DNA from 3 places in the Streptomyces sp. 8N616 genome. Region 1 is predicted to be linked to each of the others. Evidence: predicted binding sites of a transcription regulator. Region 1 holds the regulator's gene; each other region holds the start of a gene.
What was found. The regulator HrcA, encoded in region 1, represses chaperone genes, less so after heat shock. The targets are predictions, from matches to a motif close to TTNGCACTCNGNNNNNCNGAGTGCNAA.
Positions count from the first base shown of each region.

Region 2: the regulator HrcA is predicted to act here: its motif matches at 3,786-3,812, upstream of groES (co-chaperone GroES).
Region 3: the regulator HrcA is predicted to act here: its motif matches at 1,923-1,949, upstream of groL (chaperonin GroEL).

Region 1 covers NZ_JBQQBY010000006.1:250,936-257,277, reverse strand. The annotation lists gene ACTWQC_RS08030 (16S rRNA (uracil(1498)-N(3))-methyltransferase) at 1-546, opposite strand, end outside; gene ACTWQC_RS08025 (nitronate monooxygenase) at 543-1,622, opposite strand; gene dnaJ (molecular chaperone DnaJ) at 1,913-3,049, opposite strand; gene hrcA (heat-inducible transcriptional repressor HrcA) at 3,050-4,066, opposite strand; gene ACTWQC_RS08010 (MBL fold metallo-hydrolase) at 4,270-5,007, shown strand; gene ACTWQC_RS08005 (DUF3097 domain-containing protein) at 5,043-5,870, shown strand; gene hemW (radical SAM family heme chaperone HemW) at 5,919-6,342, opposite strand, start outside.
Region 2 covers NZ_JBQQBY010000059.1:25,158-31,499, forward strand. The annotation lists gene ACTWQC_RS34265 (SDR family NAD(P)-dependent oxidoreductase) at 1-697, shown strand, start outside; gene ACTWQC_RS34270 (ester cyclase) at 760-1,458, shown strand; gene groL (chaperonin GroEL) at 1,576-3,198, opposite strand; gene groES (co-chaperone GroES) at 3,330-3,638, opposite strand; gene ACTWQC_RS34285 (polysaccharide deacetylase family protein) at 3,954-5,189, opposite strand; gene ACTWQC_RS34290 (THUMP-like domain-containing protein) at 5,306-6,342, shown strand, end outside.
Region 3 covers NZ_JBQQBY010000050.1:18,838-25,179, reverse strand. The annotation lists gene thrC (threonine synthase) at 1-445, shown strand, start outside; gene ACTWQC_RS32380 (ubiquitin-like small modifier protein 1) at 615-893, shown strand; gene ACTWQC_RS32375 (cold-shock protein) at 1,400-1,603, shown strand; gene groL (chaperonin GroEL) at 2,110-3,732, shown strand; gene ACTWQC_RS32365 (phytoene desaturase family protein) at 3,823-5,238, opposite strand; gene ACTWQC_RS32360 (hypothetical protein) at 5,550-6,002, shown strand.

The DNA.
Region 1 (6,342 bases):
CTCGCTGCCCTCCTCGTGGAGCACGGCCGCGAACGCCGCCCCCGCCAGCATCCCGGCGACCTGACGCGTCGTCATCGGCTCGGTCACCTCGGGGAAGCGGAGGCGGCGGGACTGCTTGCCCGCCTCGCGGGCGGTGGCCCGCCACTTGCCCAGCGACTTCAGTCCGCGCTCGCCCTTCCACTGCGTGACGCAGCGCGCCGCCGCCCACGGGACGATCGCGTCGGCACCGGTCTCCGTCATGGTCTCGACGGCGAGTTCGCCCCTGTCCCCCTTGGGCAGTGCCTGGACGACGGTGATCCGGGGCCGCGGCTCGGCCTCCGTACGGAGCTCGCAGACCGCGACCTCCAGCCGGTCCTTGCCCTCGACGGCGGCCACCGTGCCGTACGCCCCGCTGCCCGCGCCGTCCGTCAGCACGATCTCCTCGCCGATGCGCAGCCGCCGTACGGACACCGCGTGGCGGCCCTCGGGCCCGTCGAGCGTGATGGCCCTCGCGCCGTTCCCGAGCCGGAGCCGGTCGCGGTCGACCAGGAAGACCGGAGCCGTCACGTGGCGGCCCCGAGCGTCAACGTCGCCCGCGCGGCCTCCAGTTCGGCGGTCAGCACCTCGACCAGCTGCCCGGCCGGCAGCTGGCGCGCCAGCTTGTGGCCCTGGCCCGCCCACAGCGCCATGCCCTGCGGGTCGCCCGCCGTGGCCGCGGCCTTGCGCAGCCCGGCGGTCAGGTAGTGGATCTGCGGGTAGGCGGCCGGCGCGTACGGGCCGTGCTCGCGGATGAAGCGGTTGACCAGGCCGCGCGCCGGGCGTCCCGAGAAGGCGCGGGTGAGCTGGGTGCCGGTGAACAGCGGCTCCGTCATCGCCCGCTTGTGCAGCGCGTTCGCGCCCGACTCGGTGGTGACGAGGAAGGCCGTGCCGAGCTGGACCGCGGCGGCTCCCGCGGCCAGGGCGCCCGCGATCTGTCCGCCGCGCATCAGCCCGCCCGCCGCCACGATCGGCAGCTGTACGGCCTCGCGGACCTGCGCGATGAGCGTCAGCAGGCCGACGCCGGAGGCGGTGCCGTCGGCCTGCGGGTCGTCGTGGTGGGTGCCCTGGTGGCCGCCCGCCTCGATGCCCTGGACGCAGACGGCGTCGGCGCCCGACCACTGGGCGGCCTGCGCCTCGGCGACGCTGGTGACGGTGACGACCGTGAGCGTGCCGGTCTTGCCGAAGGCGTCGAGGACGGCGCGCGAGGGGCAGCCGAAGGTGAAGGAGACGACCGGGACGGGGTCGTCGAGCAGGATCGCGAGCTTGGCCTCGTACGCGTCGTCCGTCGACCCGTCGGTGTCGCCGAGCGGCGTCTCGTACCAGGCGGCCTCGCCCGCGAGCTGCTCGCGGTAGACCTCGACGGCGGACGGGTCGGCGACGCAGGGCTGCGGCATGAAGAGGTTCACGCCGAAGGGGCGCTGGGTGAGCCCGCGGAGCCGCTTGATCTCCTGGTACATGGCCTCCGGCGTCTTGTACCCGGCAGCCAGGAAGCCGAGGCCGCCCGCGTCGCACACGGCGGCGGCGAGCTCGGGGCACGAGGCGCCGCCGGCCATGGGGGCCTGCACGATGGGGTGCGGCGACAGATCGGAGAACACGGAGGGCATGTCCACATGGTGTCACGCGGTGACGCCCTGCGGCTGAGCGGGCCCCGCCGCCGCGGTGCGGGCACGCGCCCCACGGCTGTGGGCAGTCGTTCCCCAGGGCGGAACGGGCCCCTCCGCCCCCCGGTGTGGGCATTCGTCCCGCGGGGCGGGACGGGTGGGCACACCGCGGCCACCGGCGTGCAGCCGCGTACGAGACGGCAACCCTCCGGCGGGGGTACGCCGCCGTTGCCGGGTGCGGGCCGTGGTGTGCCCACCCGTTCCGCCCCGCGGAACGAATGCCCACACCACGGCTAGCGGCCGTTGAAGGCGTCCTTCAGGCGGGAGAAGAGGCCCTGCTGGCCCGGCTGGAACTGGCCCAGCGGCCGTTCCTCGCCACGCAGCTTCGCCAGCTGCCGCAGCAGGTCCTCCTGCTGCGGATCGAGCTTCGACGGGGTCTGGACCTCGACGTGGACGACCAGGTCGCCGCGCCCGCCGCCTCGCAGGTGCGTGATCCCGCGCTGGTGCAGCGGGATCGACTGCCCGGACTGCGTCCCCGGCCGGATGTCGACCTCCTCGAGCCCGTCCAGCGTCTCCAGCGGCACCTTCGTGCCGAGCGCGGCCGCCGTCATCGGGATGGTGACCGTGCAGTGCAGGTCGTCGCCGCGGCGCTGGAACACCGCGTGCGGCAGCTCGTGGATCTCGACGTACAGGTCGCCCGCCGGGCCGCCCCCCGGGCCGACCTCACCCTCGCCCGCGAGCTGGATGCGGGTGCCGTTGTCGACACCGGCCGGGATCTTGACGGTGAGCGTGCGCCGCGACCGTACGCGCCCGTCGCCCGCGCACTCCGGGCACGGGTTCGGCACGACCGTGCCGAACCCCTGGCACTGCGGGCACGGCCGCGAGGTCATGACCTGCCCGAGGAAGGACCGCGTCACCTGCGAGACCTCGCCGCGGCCGCGGCACATGTCGCAGGTCTGCGCCGACGTCCCCGGCGCCGCGCCCTCGCCGCTGCACGTGGTGCAGACGATGGCCGTGTCGACCTGGATGTCCTTCGTCGTTCCGAAGGCCGCCTCGTCCAGCTCGATGTCGAGCCGGATCATCGCGTCCTGGCCGCGCCGCGTACGCGACCGCGGCCCGCGCTGCGACGCGGTGCCGAAGAAGGCGTCCATGATGTCGGAGAAGTTGCCGAAGCCCGCGCCGAAGCCGCCCGCGCCGCCACCGGCGGCGGCGCCGGAGAGCGGGTCGCCGCCGAGGTCGTAGACCTGCTTCTTCTGCGGGTCCGAGAGCACCTCGTAAGCGGCGTTGATCTCCTTGAACCGCTCCTGGGTCTTCGGATCCGGGTTGACGTCCGGGTGCAGCTCACGAGCGAGGCGCCGGAACGCCTTCTTGATCTCGTCCTGCCCTGCGTCGCGGCGCACGCCGAGGACGGCGTAGTAATCCGTGGCCACTTACGACTCCGCCAGGATCTGTCCGACGTAACGTGCCACTGCGCGTACCGCTCCCATCGTTCCGGGGTAGTCCATGCGGGTCGGTCCGACCACGCCGAGTTTGGCGACTGCCTCGTCGCCCGAACCGTAGCCGACCGCGACGACCGACGTGGAGTTCAGTCCTTCGTGAGCATTCTCATGCCCGATTCGTACGGTCATGCCCGGGTCCTTGGCCTCCCCGAGCAGTTTGAGGAGCACCACCTGCTCCTCGAGAGCTTCCAGCACCGGCCGGATGGTCAGCGGGAAGTCGTGCGCGAAGCGGGTGAGGTTGGCGGTACCGCCGATCACCAGACGCTCCTCAGTCTCCTCGACCAAGGTCTCGAGCAGGACGGCCAGGACCGTGGAGACGGTGGCCTGGTCCTCCGGGTCGAAGGAGTCGGGCAGGTCCTGCACGAGCTGGGGCACATCGGAGAACCGCCGGGCGACGATCCGGCTGTTGAGCCGCGCCCGCAGGTCGGCGAGCGAGGTCTCGCCGAAGGGCGCCGGGAGGTCCACCATGCGTTGCTCGACGCGGCCGGTGTCCGTGATCAGCACGAGCATGATCCGGGCCGGGGCCAGCGACAGCAGCTCCACGTGCCGGATGGTCGAGCGCGTCAGCGACGGGTACTGCACCACCGCGACCTGCCGGGTCAGCTGCGCGAGCAGCCTGACCGTACGGCCCACCACGTCGTCCAGGTCGACGGCGCCGTCCAGGAAGTTCTGGATGGCCCTGCGCTCGGCCTGGGAGAGCGGCTTGACACCCGCCAGCTTGTCGACGAAGAGCCGGTAGCCCTTGTCGGTCGGGATACGGCCCGCGCTCGTGTGCGGCTGGGCGATGTAACCCTCGTCCTCCAGCACCGCCATGTCGTTGCGGACGGTCGCCGGGGAGACGCCGAGGCCGTGCCGCTCCGTGAGCGCCTTGGAGCCGACCGGCTCCTCCGTGCCCACGTAGTCCTGGACGATGGCGCGCAGCACCTCGAGTCTGCGTTCGCTGAGCATGCGCACACCTCCAGCTGCGGTTCCTCGGCCCTCTGCTTGGCACTCACTGTGTCTGAGTGCCAGCTTCCCCCGAGCCAGTGTACGGCGCACTGGTATGACCAGGGCAAGGGCGGCCCACCTGCCGGGTTCCCGCCGGCCGGGGATGGCGGCCGGCGGGAACCCGGCAGCGGGCAACGCTACCCGGCTGCGACTAGCGTCGTCGTATGAACCGGACTTGGGAAGAGGCGGGCTGGGAGCAGCTTGCGCCGGGCGTCGCCCGGCGGAGGCTGCCCGGCTGGGACGCGACGGCGGGCCTCGTCCACGGCCCGTCCGCGGTGCTGATGGTGGACGCGGGAGCCACCCTGCGCGAGGGCGCGGAGCTGCGGCGGCAGGCGGAGGAGATGCTCGGCCGCCGGGTGACGCATCTCGCGCTCACCCACCCGCACTTCGATCACGTCCTGGGCGCCGCGGCCTTCGCGGGGACGCAGGTGTACGGCGCGATCCGGATGGACCTGATGATGGGCGGGCAGCGGGCGCGCGCGACGCTGCGCGAGGACGCGATCCGGCACGGGCTCGACCGGGAGGCCGCGGCGGAGGCGGCCGAGCTGCTCGTCCCGCCGCGCCACCTGATCAGCGGGGACATGACGGTGTCGCTCGGCGAAGGGCGCGAGGCGGTGCTGGTGAACGCCGGGCCCGGGCACAGCGGCCACGACCTGGCGGTGCTCGTGCCGGGCCGCGGGGGCGCGCCGAGCGTCGTCTTCTGCGGCGACCTGGTGGAGGAGTCGGGCGAGCCGCAGGCCGGGCCCGACGCCATTCCGTCGCAGTGGCCCGCGGCGCTGGACCGCCTCCTGGGCCTGGGCGGCGAGGACGCGCTGTACGTGCCCGGGCACGGAGCGGTGGTCGACGCCCGCTTCGTCCGGGCCCAGCGCGACGAGCTGGCGGCGCGCTTCGGCGTGTCGTAGCCGCACGGGGGCGACGGCTCCGTAGTGTCGGCCGGATGCGCAGCAGCAGACAGTACGGGCCGGATCTCACGCCGCCGTGGAAGAAGCAGAAGCCCGTGCCCGAGGTGCCGGCCGAGATCGACCTGGTGGTCGAGGAGGTCACCACCGGCTTCTGCGGTGCCGTCGTCCGCTGCGAGAAGACGGCCCAGGGCCCGACGGTCACCCTCGAGGACCGCTTCGGCAAGCATCGCGTCTTCCCCATGGAGCCCCGCGGCTTCCTGCTGGAGGGGCGCGTCGTCACGCTCGTACGCCCCTCGGTGGCGGCCCCGCGTACGCCGACCCGTACGGCGTCGGGCTCGGTCGCCGTCCCCGGCGCGCGGGCAAGAGTCGCGCGCGCCGGGCGGATCTACGTCGAGGGGCGGCACGACGCCGAGCTCGTCGAGCGGGTCTGGGGCGACGACCTGCGCATCGAAGGCGTGGTCGTCGAGTACCTGGAGGGCGTCGACGACCTTCCGGCGATCGTCCGCGACTTCGCGCCCGGCCCGGACGCCCGCCTCGGCGTGCTCGTCGACCATCTGATCCCGGGTTCGAAGGAGTCCCGGATCGCGGCGGAGGTGACGGGCCCCGACGTGCTGGTGGCCGGACACCCGTACATCGACGTCTGGGAGGCCGTGAAGCCGTCCTCGGTCGGCATCCCGGCCTGGCCCGCCGTGCCGCGCGGCCAGGACTGGAAGACGGGGGTTTGCCGGGCGCTCGGCTGGCCGGAGAACACGGGCGCCGCGTGGCAGCGCATCCTGCGTTCGGTCCGCAGCTACAAGGACCTGGAGCCGGCCCTGCTGGGCCGGGTCGAGGAGTTGATCGACTTCGTCACGGCTCCGGCCTGACCCGCACATCGTCCCCAGGCCCCGGGATGCGCGGTCAGGGGGAGCGCGCTAGTCGACCAGATCACGTACGACCGCGTCGGCCAGCAGCCGCCCGCGCAGGGTCAGCACCGCCCGGCCCGCCTCGTACGGTCCCCGCTCCAGCAGTCCGTCCGCCAGCGCCCGTGCCGCGGCCCGCGCGCCCGCCGGGGCGAGCAGGTCCAGCGGGCAACCCTCGCCGAGGCGCAGCTCGAGCAGGATCCGCTCGACCCGGCGGTCCTCGGCGCCGAGCACCTCGCGGCCCGCGCCCGGCGAGCGGCCCTCGCTCAGCGCCTGCGCGTACGCGCCCGGGTGCTTGGCGTTCCACCAGCGGACGCCGCCGACGTGGCTGTGCGCGCCCGGCCCCGCGCCCCACCAGTCGGCGCCGGTCCAGTACAGCTCGTTGTGACGGCAGCGCCCGGCTTCCGACGTGGCCCAGTTCGACACCTCGTACCAC
Region 2 (6,342 bases), on a different contig from region 1:
CGATCTCGTGCTGGTGGCCCGCGACGTCACGCGGCTGCGGGAGCAGGCGACCGAGCTGCACGACCGGCACCGGATCGAGGCCGAGGTGCTGCCCGCCGACCTGGCGGAGGACAAGGGCATCGCGGCGGTCGAGGAGCGGCTCGCGGACCCGAAGAACCCGGTGGATCTGCTGGTCAACAACGCGGGTTTCGGCAACAAGGGCCGCTATCTCGAGGTCCCGATGGCCGAGGAGCTGCGGATGCTCAAGGTGCACTGCGAGGCGGTGCTGCGGCTGACGAGTGCCGCGGCGGAGGGCATGCGGGAGCGCGGGCGCGGCGGGGTGGTGAACGTCGCGTCGGTCGCGGCGTTCGTACCGCGGGGGACGTACGGCGCGAGCAAGTCGTGGGTCGTGCAGTTCACGCAGGGTGCGGCACGGGATCTGGCCGGCTCGGGGGTGCGGCTGATGGCGCTGTGCCCGGGATTCGTACGGACCGAGTTCCACGAGCGGGCCGGGATGGGGACGGAGAACATTCCCGGCTGGATGTGGCTCGACGCGGACAAGGTCGTCGCGGCGGCGATGCAGGATCTGGCGCGGGGCCGGACGGTGTCCATCCCGGACGCCCGTTACAAGGCGCTGATGGGGCTGGCGAAGCTGGCGCCACGGGGTGCACTGGGCGGGATCTCGTCCCGTACGGGGCGGCGCTACGGCCCCAACTGACCCAGACACAGGCGGGCATTCGTCACTAAAATGGACGAGTCGGACTCACCGCGGGAGGCGCCATGACATTCGTGCAGATCATCGACTGCAAGACCAGCAAGCTCGACGACATGAACCGTCTCATGGACACCTGGGTCGAGCAGACGCAGGGCAAGAGGACGGCCACCCACTCGATCGTCGGCCGCGACCACACGGACGCCAACCACCTGGTCGAGATCATCGAGTTCCCCTCGTACGAGGAGGCGATGAAGAACTCCAACCTGCCGGAGACGGACCGGACGTTCCAGGAGATGGTGGCGCTCTGTGACGAGATGCCCACCTTCATCGATCTCGACGTGGTGCGGGACGAGCCGCTCAACGCGGCGACGGCCCGCCGCTTCTTCGAGGAGATCGCCGGCGAAGGCAAGCTCGACCTGATCGGCGAGCTTTTCGCCCCCGACTACCGCGACCACGACATCGGGAAGGCCGAGGAGTCCACGGTCGGCTCCGACGTCCTCCGGCAGGACGTCACGCGCTGGCGCGGCGCCTTCGACTTCCGCTTCGCGCTCGACGACCAGGTCGCCGAGGGCGACAGGGTCGTGACCCGGTGGACCTGGACCGGCAGGCAACGCGGCGACTTCATGGGCATCGCGCCCACCGGCAAGGAGTGCACGATGACCGGGACCACGATCTTCCGGTTCCGTGACGGCAAGATCCAGGAAGGCTGGTGGTACTACGACATGCTGGGCCTGATGCGGCAGCTCGGCGCGGCCGTAGCCTGACGCGCCAGAAAGCACAGGCGCGGACGCGAACAGACGCACACGCGCAACAAAGGCACACGCGCAACAGACGCACGAGAGCCCGCCGCTGAGCGGCGGGCTCTCGTCGCAGGTACGCGGTCAGTGCGCGTGGCCGTGACCGTGACCGGCCGCCGGCTCCTCCTCTTCCTTCTTCTCCACCACCAGCGTCTCGGTGGTGAGCAGCAGGGAGGCGATGGAGGCCGCGTTCTCCAGCGCGGAGCGGGTGACCTTGACCGGGTCGATGACGCCGGCCTTCACCAGGTCGCCGTACTCGCCGGTCGCGGCGTTGAAGCCGTGGCCCTTCTCCAGCTCGGCGACCTTGGAGGTGATCACGTAGCCCTCGAGGCCCGCGTTCTCCGCGATCCAGCGCAGCGGCTCGACGACGGCGCGGCGCACGACGGCGACACCGGTCGCCTCGTCGCCTTCCTTGCCGAGGCTGCCCTCGAGCACCTTCGCGGCGTGGACGAGCGCGGAGCCGCCACCGGAGACGATGCCCTCCTCGACCGCGGCGCGGGTCGCGGAGATGGCGTCCTCCAGGCGGTGCTTCTTCTCCTTGAGCTCGACCTCGGTCGCGGCGCCGACCTTGATCACGCAGACACCGCCGGCCAGCTTCGCGAGGCGCTCCTGAAGCTTCTCGCGGTCCCAGTCGGAGTCGGTGGCCTCGATCTCGGCCTTGATCTGGGCGATCCGGCCCTGCACGTCCTCGGCCTTGCCGGCACCGTCGACGATCGTGGTGTCGTCCTTGGTGACGGTCACGCGGCGGGCGGAGCCCAGCACGTCCAGGCCGACCTGGTCGAGCTTGAGGCCGACCTCCTCGGCGACGACGGTGCCTCCGGTGAGGGTGGCCATGTCGCCGAGCATCGCCTTGCGGCGGTCGCCGAAGCCGGGGGCCTTGACGGCGACGGCGTTGAAGGTGCCGCGGATCTTGTTGACGACCAGCGTGGACAGCGCCTCGCCCTCGACGTCCTCGGCGATGATCAGCAGCGGCTTGGAACCACCAGCCTGGATGATCTTCTCCAGCAGCGGCAGCAGGTCGGCGATCGCCGCGATCTTGCCCTGGTGGATCAGGATGTACGGGTCGTCGAGGACCGCTTCCATCCGCTCCTGGTCCGTCACGAAGTACGGCGACAGGTAGCCCTTGTCGAAGGCCATGCCCTCGGTGAAGTCGAGCTCGAGACCGAAGGTGTTGGACTCCTCGACGGTGATGACACCGTCCTTGCCGACCTTGTCCATGGCCTCGGCGATCAGCTCGCCGACCTGCTTGTCCTGGGCGGACAGCCCGGCCACAGCGGCGATGTCGGACTTCTCGTCGATCGGGCGGGCGGTGGCGAGCAGGTCGTCGGAGACGGCCTTGACGGCGGCGTCGATGCCCTTCTTGAGGGCGGCCGGAGAGGCGCCCGCGGCGACGTTGCGCAGCCCCTCGCGGACCAGCGCCTGGGCCAGGACGGTCGCGGTGGTGGTGCCGTCACCCGCGATGTCGTTGGTCTTGGTCGCCACCTCCTTGACGAGCTGGGCGCCGAGGTTCTCGTACGGGTCCTCGACCTCGATCTCGCGGGCGATGGTCACGCCGTCGTTGGTGATGGTCGGGGCGCCGAACTTCTTGTCGATGACGACGTTGCGGCCCTTGGGGCCGATCGTCACCTTCACGGTGTCGGCAAGCTTGTTGACGCCACGCTCGAGGGCGCGACGGGCGTCCTCGTCGAACTTCAGGATCTTCGCCATGGTTGCGTATGTCCTCTCATTGCGATCCTCGGCCGCCCCTGGAGCGGCCGCCATCGCTCGTACGAACTGCGCCCCGGACGCCCGGTTGTTGAGACACGGGAGCCGGGGCGCAGATCACAAACGTGGGTGAATTACTTCTCGACGATCGCGAGGACGTCGCGAGCCGAGAGGACGAGGTACTCCTCGCCGCTGTACTTCACCTCGGTGCCGCCGTACTTGCTGTAGAGCACGACATCGCCGACCTTGACGTCGAGCGGGATGCGGTTGCCCTCCTCGAAGCGGCCCGGGCCCACGGCCAGGACGACGCCCTCCTGGGGCTTCTCCTTGGCAGTGTCCGGGATAACCAGGCCAGAGGCCGTGGTCTGCTCGGCGTCGAGCGGCTGGACCACAATGCGGTCCTCGAGCGGCTTGATGGCAACCTTGGTGCTGGCGGTCGTCACGATCCGACCTCCCCCTTCGGAGATCTCACGGGGTTGACTGTCTGAGGTGGCGACCTGGTAGATCCGTCGTCGCGGGTGCCGGATCTGCCCGTCGCTGAGTGTCTGGCACTCCCTGGTGGAGAGTGCCAAGCCGAGACTATGACGGCGTTAGCACTCAGTCAACTAGAGTGCCAACGAGCTGACGGCGCGCCGCGCGTCCGCCTCCCGGCGAGGAGACCACGGCGAGGGGGCGCCCCGCGGCAGCCTCCTGCACGGGCCTGGCCTTTACCGTCGCGGCCTGGGGCTGGGGCCAGGAGAGCACCCTTCTCCGCGCCGTCAGACGTAGTCCTCGAGGCGGGCCAGCGCGAAGCCCTGGGCGGTGGCCGTACGGACCACGCGGCGGATGACGTCCGGCATGGTGCCGCCCCACTCACCGCGTCCGCGGAAGTGGGTGAGGATGATGTCGCCCGGACGGAACCTGCGGTCGCCGTCGCCGAACTCGATCCGGCCGGGGAACGCCTCCTCGCTCCACAGCGGGACCACGGTGATGCCGCAGGACCTGGCGGCGCGCAGCGTGTCGCGGTCGTAGCTCCCGTAGGGCGGGCGGAAGATCCGCGGCCGGATGCCGAACTCGCGCTGGATGGTCTCCTGCTGACGGCAGATCTCCTTGCGCTGGCCCGCGTACGAGAGCGAGCGCAGATCGCGGTGGCTGATGGTGTGGTTGTTGATCGCCACGTCGAGAGCCTGCAGTCCGCGGAAATAGTCGTAGTCGTCGCGTACGACGTAGTCGCTGAGGAAGGCGCTGGCCGGCACACCGAGCTCGCTCAGCATGCGGATCAGCCGCCGGTCCTTGTGGGCGCCGTCGTCGATCGTCAGGAAGACGACGCGGTCGCGGGTGGGGACCCGGGCGATCACGGGCGGCAGGCCGGAGCCGCGCGCGAGCCCGCGGGGTGTGGTCAGGTGCAGCTTCGCGGCGGGCGGGGGCGGCGGAAAGAGCGGCAGGCGGTGCAGGCCCCACTTCCGGGCCAGGGCGATTCTGACGGCCTCGGCCCTCACCAGCTCGCTCGAGTAGATGTCCAGGGCGCGGGTGGTCCCGGACCGCAGCCGGGAGGCGGCCGCGCCGCTGCCGGGCGTGCCCTGGGCGCCCGCGGACCCGCCCCCGGCGCGCTGGGCGTCCGCAGCCTGCCCGGACGGCCGCTTGCCCGGCGTGGCCGCCGACGCGCCGGGCCCTGAACCGGACGCCGCGCCGGGCGCTTCTCCGGGCCTGTGCGGCGCGCCCGCCGCCATGCCGGGCACCGAGTCCCGCGCCGGCGCACGCACCCCGCCGATGCGCCCGGCCCCGCTCGCCGTGCCCTCCAGGGCGTACGTCGCGTCCGGGGCGCGCACCGTCCCCAGGGCGGCGGCGTGCCGCTGCTCGGATCCCGGACTCGATCTGTCCCTCGGCGCACGGTCGGGTGGCTGGCCGCAGGCACCTCCGACCACGCCGATGAGGATCAGCACGGCGGCGCCGCGGACACTCGTGCCCCATCGCCAGATCTGGGCAGTTTTTTCGTTTTGTCGTACAAGCTGCATGGCGTCGCATCCTGCCAGGGCCGCCGGCGTACGCGGCCCCGACACCGCCGTCGCGCCACGCCGCTCCACCGCTTGGCCCACACGCCGGAGGAGGAGCGACCGGCACAATTGACCGGGTGAACGACCTCGACGCCTTCGCCGCCCTGCTGACCGACGAGGGCCGGGCGCTCCTCGCCGACCTGCGCGACTACGACCCCGCGCAGGAGCTCGCGACCGCCACCCGGCTGCGCCGCGAGCACCCGGCCGAGCTGGTCACCGCCGCCCTCGGACAGGCCCGGCTGCGGCAGCGGGCGGCGGCGAAGTTCGGGGCCGACGACGCGGCCGTCATGTTCTTCACCCCGGACGGCGTCGAGCAGGCGACCCGTACGTCCGTCGCCTCGTACCGCGCGGGCCGCCTCGCCGCGCTGGGCGTACGGCGCGTGGCGGACCTGTGCTGCGGGATCGGAGGCGACGCGATCGCGCTCGCGCGGGCGGGCATGGCGGTGGTCGCCGTCGACCGCTCTCCGCTGACCTGCGCGGTCGCCCGGGCCAACGCCGAGGCGCTCGGGCTCGCGGACCTCGTCGAGGTGCGCTGCGCGAATGTGACGGAGACCGAAGCGGCCGCGTACGACGCGGTGTTCGCCGATCCCGCCAGGCGCGGCGCGTCCAGAGGGTCGGCGCGGCGGGGGTTCCCCCGGACGGAGTCTGGGGGAGCCTCCAGCCGGGGTGGTGGTCGGGCGGCGGGCGGGCGGATCTTCGATCCGGAGGCGTATTCGCCGCCGCTGTCGTGGGCGGTGGAGGCGGCGCGCAAGACCCCGTACGCGGCGCTGAAGATCGCGCCCGGGGTGCCGCACGAGGCGGTGCCGGACGACGCGGAGGCCGAGTGGATCTCGGACGGCGGCGACGTGAAGGAGGCCGTCCTCTGGTTCGGCACCGGCGTGGCGGGCGGGCGCCGCGCCACGCTGCTGCCGGGCCCGCACTCCCTCATCGGCTCCGGCCTGCCCGCCCCCGCCGCGGGCCCGGTCGGCCGCTTCCTCTACGAGCCGGACGGCGCGGTCATCCGCGCCCACCTGGTGGCGGACGTGGCCGCGCAGCTCGGCGGCCATCTGATCGACCCGACCATCGCGTACGTGACGTCGGACGAGCTGCACCCGACGCCGTATGCGGCCGCGTA
Region 3 (6,342 bases), on a different contig from region 1:
GTACAAGATCTTCGGCGCGCAGGCCGAGGGCTGCTCCCCGGTGTCGCGGGCGTTCAAGGACGGCCACGACGTCGTACGGCCCGTGAAGCCGGACACCATCGCCAAGTCGCTGGCCATCGGCAACCCGGCCGACGGCCCGTACGTGCTCGACATCTGCCGCCGTACGGGTGGCGCGGTCGAGGACGTCGACGACGAGCAGGTCGTCGACGCGATCAAGCTGCTGGCGCGCACCGAGGGCATCTTCGCGGAGACCGCGGGTGGCGTGACGGTGGGTGTGCTGCGCAAGCTGATCGAGACGGGTCAGCTCGACCCGGCGGGCGAGACGGTGGTGCTGAACACCGGCGACGGCCTCAAGACGCTTGACGCGGTGGCCCCGACCACGGGCCCGTCCGCGACCATCCGCCCGAGCCTCGACGCGTTCCGTGAGGCGGGCCTCGCCGACTGACCGTCGGGTTGTGGCCATTCGCTCCGCGGGGCTGGGGGTACTCCCCCTGGCTTCGCCGGGGGGACCCCCACCCAGGCGAAGCTCTGGGGGAGGGTGGGCACAACCCGGCCACCGGCCCGCACCGGAACACGAAACCCTGAATCCGCCCTCGCACCGAAGGTGACCCCGTATGAGCGTCAACGTCCGTATCCCGACCATCCTGCGCACCTACACCGGTGGCCAGGCCGAGGTGAGTGCCGAGGGCGCGACTCTCGCCGAGGTCATCGAGTCGCTGGAGAAGAACCACCCGGGCATCGCCGCGCGCGTCCTGGACGACACGGGCAAGCTCCGCCGCTTCGTGAACGTCTACGTCAACGACGACGACGTGCGTTTCGAGGACGGGCTGCAGACGGCGACGCCGGACGGCGCCGGGGTCTCGATCATCCCGGCTGTCGCGGGCGGCTGCTGAGCGCCTCCAGCCCCCAGCCCCTCCAGGCCACCTCCAGTGGCTCCAGTGGCTCCAGCGCCTCCGGCCGCTCCGGAAAATAGTTGAGGACAAAACTCAACAACGTTTCGTAATCGGGATCGCCCCCTCCGTGAGAGAAGCGGAGGGGGCGGTTCTACGTGGTTGAGCGCGGTACAGTTGGTCAATCCCCCGCCGGCGTCCTTGCCGAACGCATATGAGAACCGACAAGTTGTGTCCCAAGTGTGTGCGCGATTTGTCGGTTTGATGCGTTATGCCCGGCCCGAGTTGCCCTGAATTCTTGCTAATTCCACGGGAATTACCGATCGGGTGCGCCCAGAATTCTCGTCGGATTGACCTGTTGCAGACGGCATCCGTGCAGATACATTCAGCCGCGGTCGAGGCGTTCCGGCGCACACCCCCGCGTGTTTGGGGGGTGAGGTCTGGGTGAAGTCTGACCCGGGTCCGCGGAGTGCGGTCCTGCGCAAGGGCCAGTAATAGGGGAGTTAGGGATGGCTCAGGGCACCGTCAAGTGGTTCAACGCGGAGAAGGGGTACGGCTTCATCGCGGTCGACGGTGGTGCGGACGTCTTCGTGCACTACAGCGCGATTCAGATGGACGGCTACCGCACCCTCGAGGAAGGTCAGCGGGTCGAGTTCGAGATCTCGCAGGGCCAGAAGGGGCCGCAGGCGGACATGGTCCGCGTAGCAGGCTGACCGAGGACGCGCCGACTGACCACAGGCGTTAGAAGAGGGCCCGCACCCCGTCGAGGGTGCGGGCCCTTCGCCATGGCACACGGCTTGCGCCCACCCTCCCCTGGCCTTCGGTATGGGACCCCACCGACCGCCACCCCTCAACGAGGCCCTTCGGGCCGCCTTGCGCCCACCCGTCGCCCGGCCGCCACCCTCATCGGCGCCCTCCGGGCGGCTTGCGCCCGCCCGTCGCCCGACCGCCACCCCTCGACGAGGCCCTTCGGGCCGGCTTGCGCCCACCCGTCGCCCGACCGCCACCCCTCAATGAGGCCCTTCGGGCCGCCTTGCACTCTCGGGGGGAGAGTGCTAATCATTGGCGTTAGCACTCTGACGTTGAGAGTGACAGAAGGACCGGGTCGGTGAGGCCCGCAGGCTGGGCGGGGCAAGGAACCGTCAGGCGTGCAGGCCGTCCGTCGCGGGCGCGGGCGCGGTCCGGAGCAATCCACCCCAGTCCGGGAGGACCACTTCACATGGCCAAGATCATCGCGTTCGACGAGGAGGCACGGCGCGGTCTCGAGCGCGGGATGAACCAGCTCGCCGACGCCGTCCGCGTCACGCTCGGCCCCAAGGGCCGGAACGTCGTCCTCGAGAAGAAGTGGGGCGCCCCCACGATCACCAACGATGGCGTGTCCATCGCCAAGGAGATCGAGCTCGAGGACCCGTACGAGAAGATCGGCGCCGAGCTGGTCAAGGAGGTCGCGAAGAAGACGGACGACGTCGCCGGTGACGGCACGACGACCGCGACCGTCCTGGCCCAGGCGCTCGTCAAGGAAGGCCTCCGCAACGTTGCCGCGGGCGCCAACCCGATGGCCCTCAAGCGCGGCATCGAGCGGGCCGTCGAGGCCGTCTCGGCCGCCCTGCTCGAGCAGGCCAAGGACGTGGAGACCAAGGAGCAGATCGCCTCCACCGCCTCCATCTCCGCCGCCGACACCCAGATCGGCGAGCTCATCGCGGAGGCGATGGACAAGGTCGGCAAGGAAGGCGTCATCACCGTCGAGGAGTCGCAGACCTTCGGGCTCGAGCTGGAGCTCACCGAGGGCATGCGCTTCGACAAGGGCTACATCTCCGCGTACTTCGCGACCGACATGGAGCGTATGGAGGCCGTCCTCGACGACCCGTACATCCTGATCGTCAACTCCAAGGTATCGGCGGTGAAGGACCTGCTCCCGCTGCTGGAGAAGGTCATGCAGTCCGGCAAGCCGCTGCTGATCATCGCCGAGGACGTCGAGGGCGAGGCCCTGTCCACGCTCGTCGTCAACAAGATCCGCGGCACCTTCAAGTCCGTCGCCGTCAAGGCCCCGGGCTTCGGTGACCGCCGCAAGGCCATGCTCGGCGACATCGCCATCCTCACCGGTGGCACCGTCATCTCCGAGGAGGTCGGCCTCAAGCTGGAGAACGCCGGTATCGACCTGCTGGGCCGCGCTCGCAAGGTCGTCATCACCAAGGACGAGACGACCATCGTCGACGGCGCCGGTGACAGCGACCAGGTCCAGGGCCGGGTCAACCAGATCCGCGCCGAGATCGAGGCCTCGGACTCGGACTACGACCGCGAGAAGCTCCAGGAGCGCCTCGCGAAGCTGGCCGGCGGCGTGGCCGTCATCAAGGCCGGTGCCGCGACCGAGGTCGAGCTCAAGGAGCGCAAGCACCGCATCGAGGACGCGGTGCGCAACGCCAAGGCTGCCGTCGAGGAGGGCATCGTCGCCGGTGGTGGCGTGGCCCTGCTGCAGGCTTCCTCGGTCTTCGAGAAGCTCGAGCTCGACGGTGACGAGGCCACCGGTGCCCAGGCCGTGCGCCTGGCCCTGGAGGCCCCGCTGAAGCAGATCGCGGTCAACGCCGGTCTCGAGGGCGGCGTCGTCGTGGAGAAGGTTCGCAACCTGACCCCGGGTCACGGCCTCAACGCCGCGACCGGCGAGTACGTCGACCTGGTCGCCGAGGGCATCATCGACCCGGCCAAGGTCACGCGTTCCGCGCTGCAGAACGCCGCCTCCATCGCGGCGCTCTTCCTCACCACCGAGGCCGTCATCGCCGACAAGCCGGAGAAGGCCGCCCCGGCGGCCCCGGGCGGCATGCCGGGCGGTGACATGGACTTCTGATCGACCGAAGCGGTCGATCAGAAGTCCTGAACGCTGGGGCGGCACCTGTGAAGGTGCCGCCCCAGCGGCTTTTCGTGCGGGGCGCCGAGGCTACCGGCCGAGGAATTTCAGCGCGGACTGCGCTGCGTTGTAGCCGCACATGCCATGGGTTCCGGCACCGGGTGGGGTGGCGGCCGAGCACAGGAAGACGCCGGGGATGCCGGTGCTGTACGGGTCGAGCGCCACCCGCGGTCGCAGCGCCACCTGCACAGCAGTATTGGCCCCGGTGAGAATGTCGCCGCCGACATAGTTCGGGTTGTAGTGGGCCATGTCGGTGGTCGAGCGGACGAAGCTTCCGACTACGCCCTCGCGGAAGCCCGGTGCGAACTCCTCGATCCGATTCAGGATGGCGTCCGTGGCGTCACCCGTGTAGCCGTGCGGGACATGCGCGTACGCGTAGAGCGGGTGGATGTTCCCGGCGGACCGGTCGGGATCGGCGAGGTACTGCTGGGCGACCAGGACGAACGGACGCTCGGGCATGCGGCCGCGGCTGGTCTCCCGCTCGGCGTGGACGACCTCCTCCAGGGGACCGCCGAGGTGAACGGTGCCGGCGCGACGGCAGGCCGTGTTGGTCCACGGAACCCCGCCCTCGACGGCCAGGTCGAGCTTGAACGCCGCCGGCCCGTGGCGCCAGCGCCGGTAGGCGCGGCGGACCCGCGGGGGTAGCTGGTCCCCGCATATGTCGGCGGCCGCGCCCGGGGCGACGTCGAACAGGACGGTTCGCGCCGCTCGCAGCTCGCCGAGGGAGCGCACCCGTACCCCTGTTTCGACGGTGCCGCCGAGCTCCTTGAGGACCTTGGCGAGGGCGTCGCTGATTGCCCGCGACCCGCCGCGCGCCACCGGCCAGCCGTACCGGTGCCCCGCGGCAGTGAGCATGAGGCAGACCGCTCCACTCAAAAGGCTGCCCAGTGGGTGGAAGCCGTGCGCCGCCACGCCGGCGAACAGCGCACGCGCCTCCTCCGTCCGCCAACGGCGGGCGGTGACCGTGGCAGGCCGGAGCGCGAGGAGCCCGAATCGCAAGAGGCGCCTCGGGTGCCTGGGCACGTGCGTCACCGGCCGGAGAAGGTCCTCGGCCATCGCGTCGAACCCGGAGGCCAGAGGTCCGAAGAGCCGCCCCCAGGCCGGGCCGTCCGCGCCGAGAGCACGCGTTGTCTGTTCAAGGGAGCGGACCATCACCGCGGCCCGGCCACCTTCCAGCGGATGCGCGAGGTCCACGTCGGGCCAGAGCCACTCCAAGCCGTACCTCTCCAGGCCGAGGGAGCGCAGGAACGGTGAGGCGACGGCCAGCGGGTGCACCGCGGAGCAGTGGTCGTGCAGCACGCCGGGGACGGTCAGTTCGCTGCTCCTTGTCCCGCCGCCGATCTCCTCGGCCGCCTCGAGGACGCTGACCGCCACGCCATGCTGTGCCAGGGCCACGGCGGCCGCCATGCCGTTCGGACCGGCCCCCACCACCATCGCTTCACTCATGTGTCACGGCTCCATCGCCGTGGTCACGGGCCGAGGCTGACAGGGATTCAAGCCGCATTTCTCCGAGGTCTGTCATGGCCCAAAGGGTGAAATACGAGGTCTGAATGATGGCATCACGTCTGCAGATCAGGTTAACGGGCCCTGGCAGGCGCGCAGTATGGCATGCGCAGAAAGGTTGTTTCCATCATATCGACCACCCGCGTTCACAGCGTCGGTGGTCGACGCTGAACGTCAGGAGAAGACCGATGTTGCGTACCCTCAGGACCTTGGCCGTTGGGGCCTCGGTGGTTGGTGCCACTCTTTTCGGTGGGGTGGCGGCCGGCTCGAACGTCTGGGCGGACGACCAAGAAGGTGCCCACGACTACGCCCAAGACTGGCGGGAGTACGGGGACAAGTGGCGGGGCCACGACAACGGCCACGGCAAGAACATCAAGTTCAGGTTCGACCACAACTTCTACGAGGGGGGCGACAGATTCGACCACAACTGCGTCGAGGTTTCCGCGATTTGCCAGCAGGATTCCCCCCAGAACTTCAACTACAGCCCGGAGTTCAGCATCGACATTGATGTGCTCCGGTTCGGTAGGGGCAACCAGGGTCAGGGCCAGGGCAACCAGGGTCAGGGCCAGGGCAACCAGGGCCAGGGCCAGGGCCAGGGCAACCAGGGTCAGGGCCAGGGCAACCAGGGTCAGGGCCAGGGCAACCAGGGTCAGGGCCAGGGCAACCAGGGTCAGGGCCAGGGCAACCAGGGCATGGGCCAGGGCTAGGGCAGGACATGGGCGGGATGTAGAACAACCGACCCGTCTGCGCGCTCCGCGTTGTGCCGATCCCGTTCCCGTGTGCTGGGAATTGAAGATCGTCAAAATTCCGGCGACCGGTGCTCAACAGTGCCGGTCGCCGGAAGGCGCGTATGAGCTCGGACGGTCGGGGCCGCACGGGCGACGACGCAAGGGGCGCGTCGAACAGGCGGGTACATCCATGCGCCGCACGATCGAATCGTGCCGGCGAAGCACCAGGAGCAGCATTGGAACAATCCACCGAGCGCCGGGTCGGCCGAGACGTCGACCAAGGCGGCCATGCAAGTCGTGCCGACGAGAAGCCCGGGAG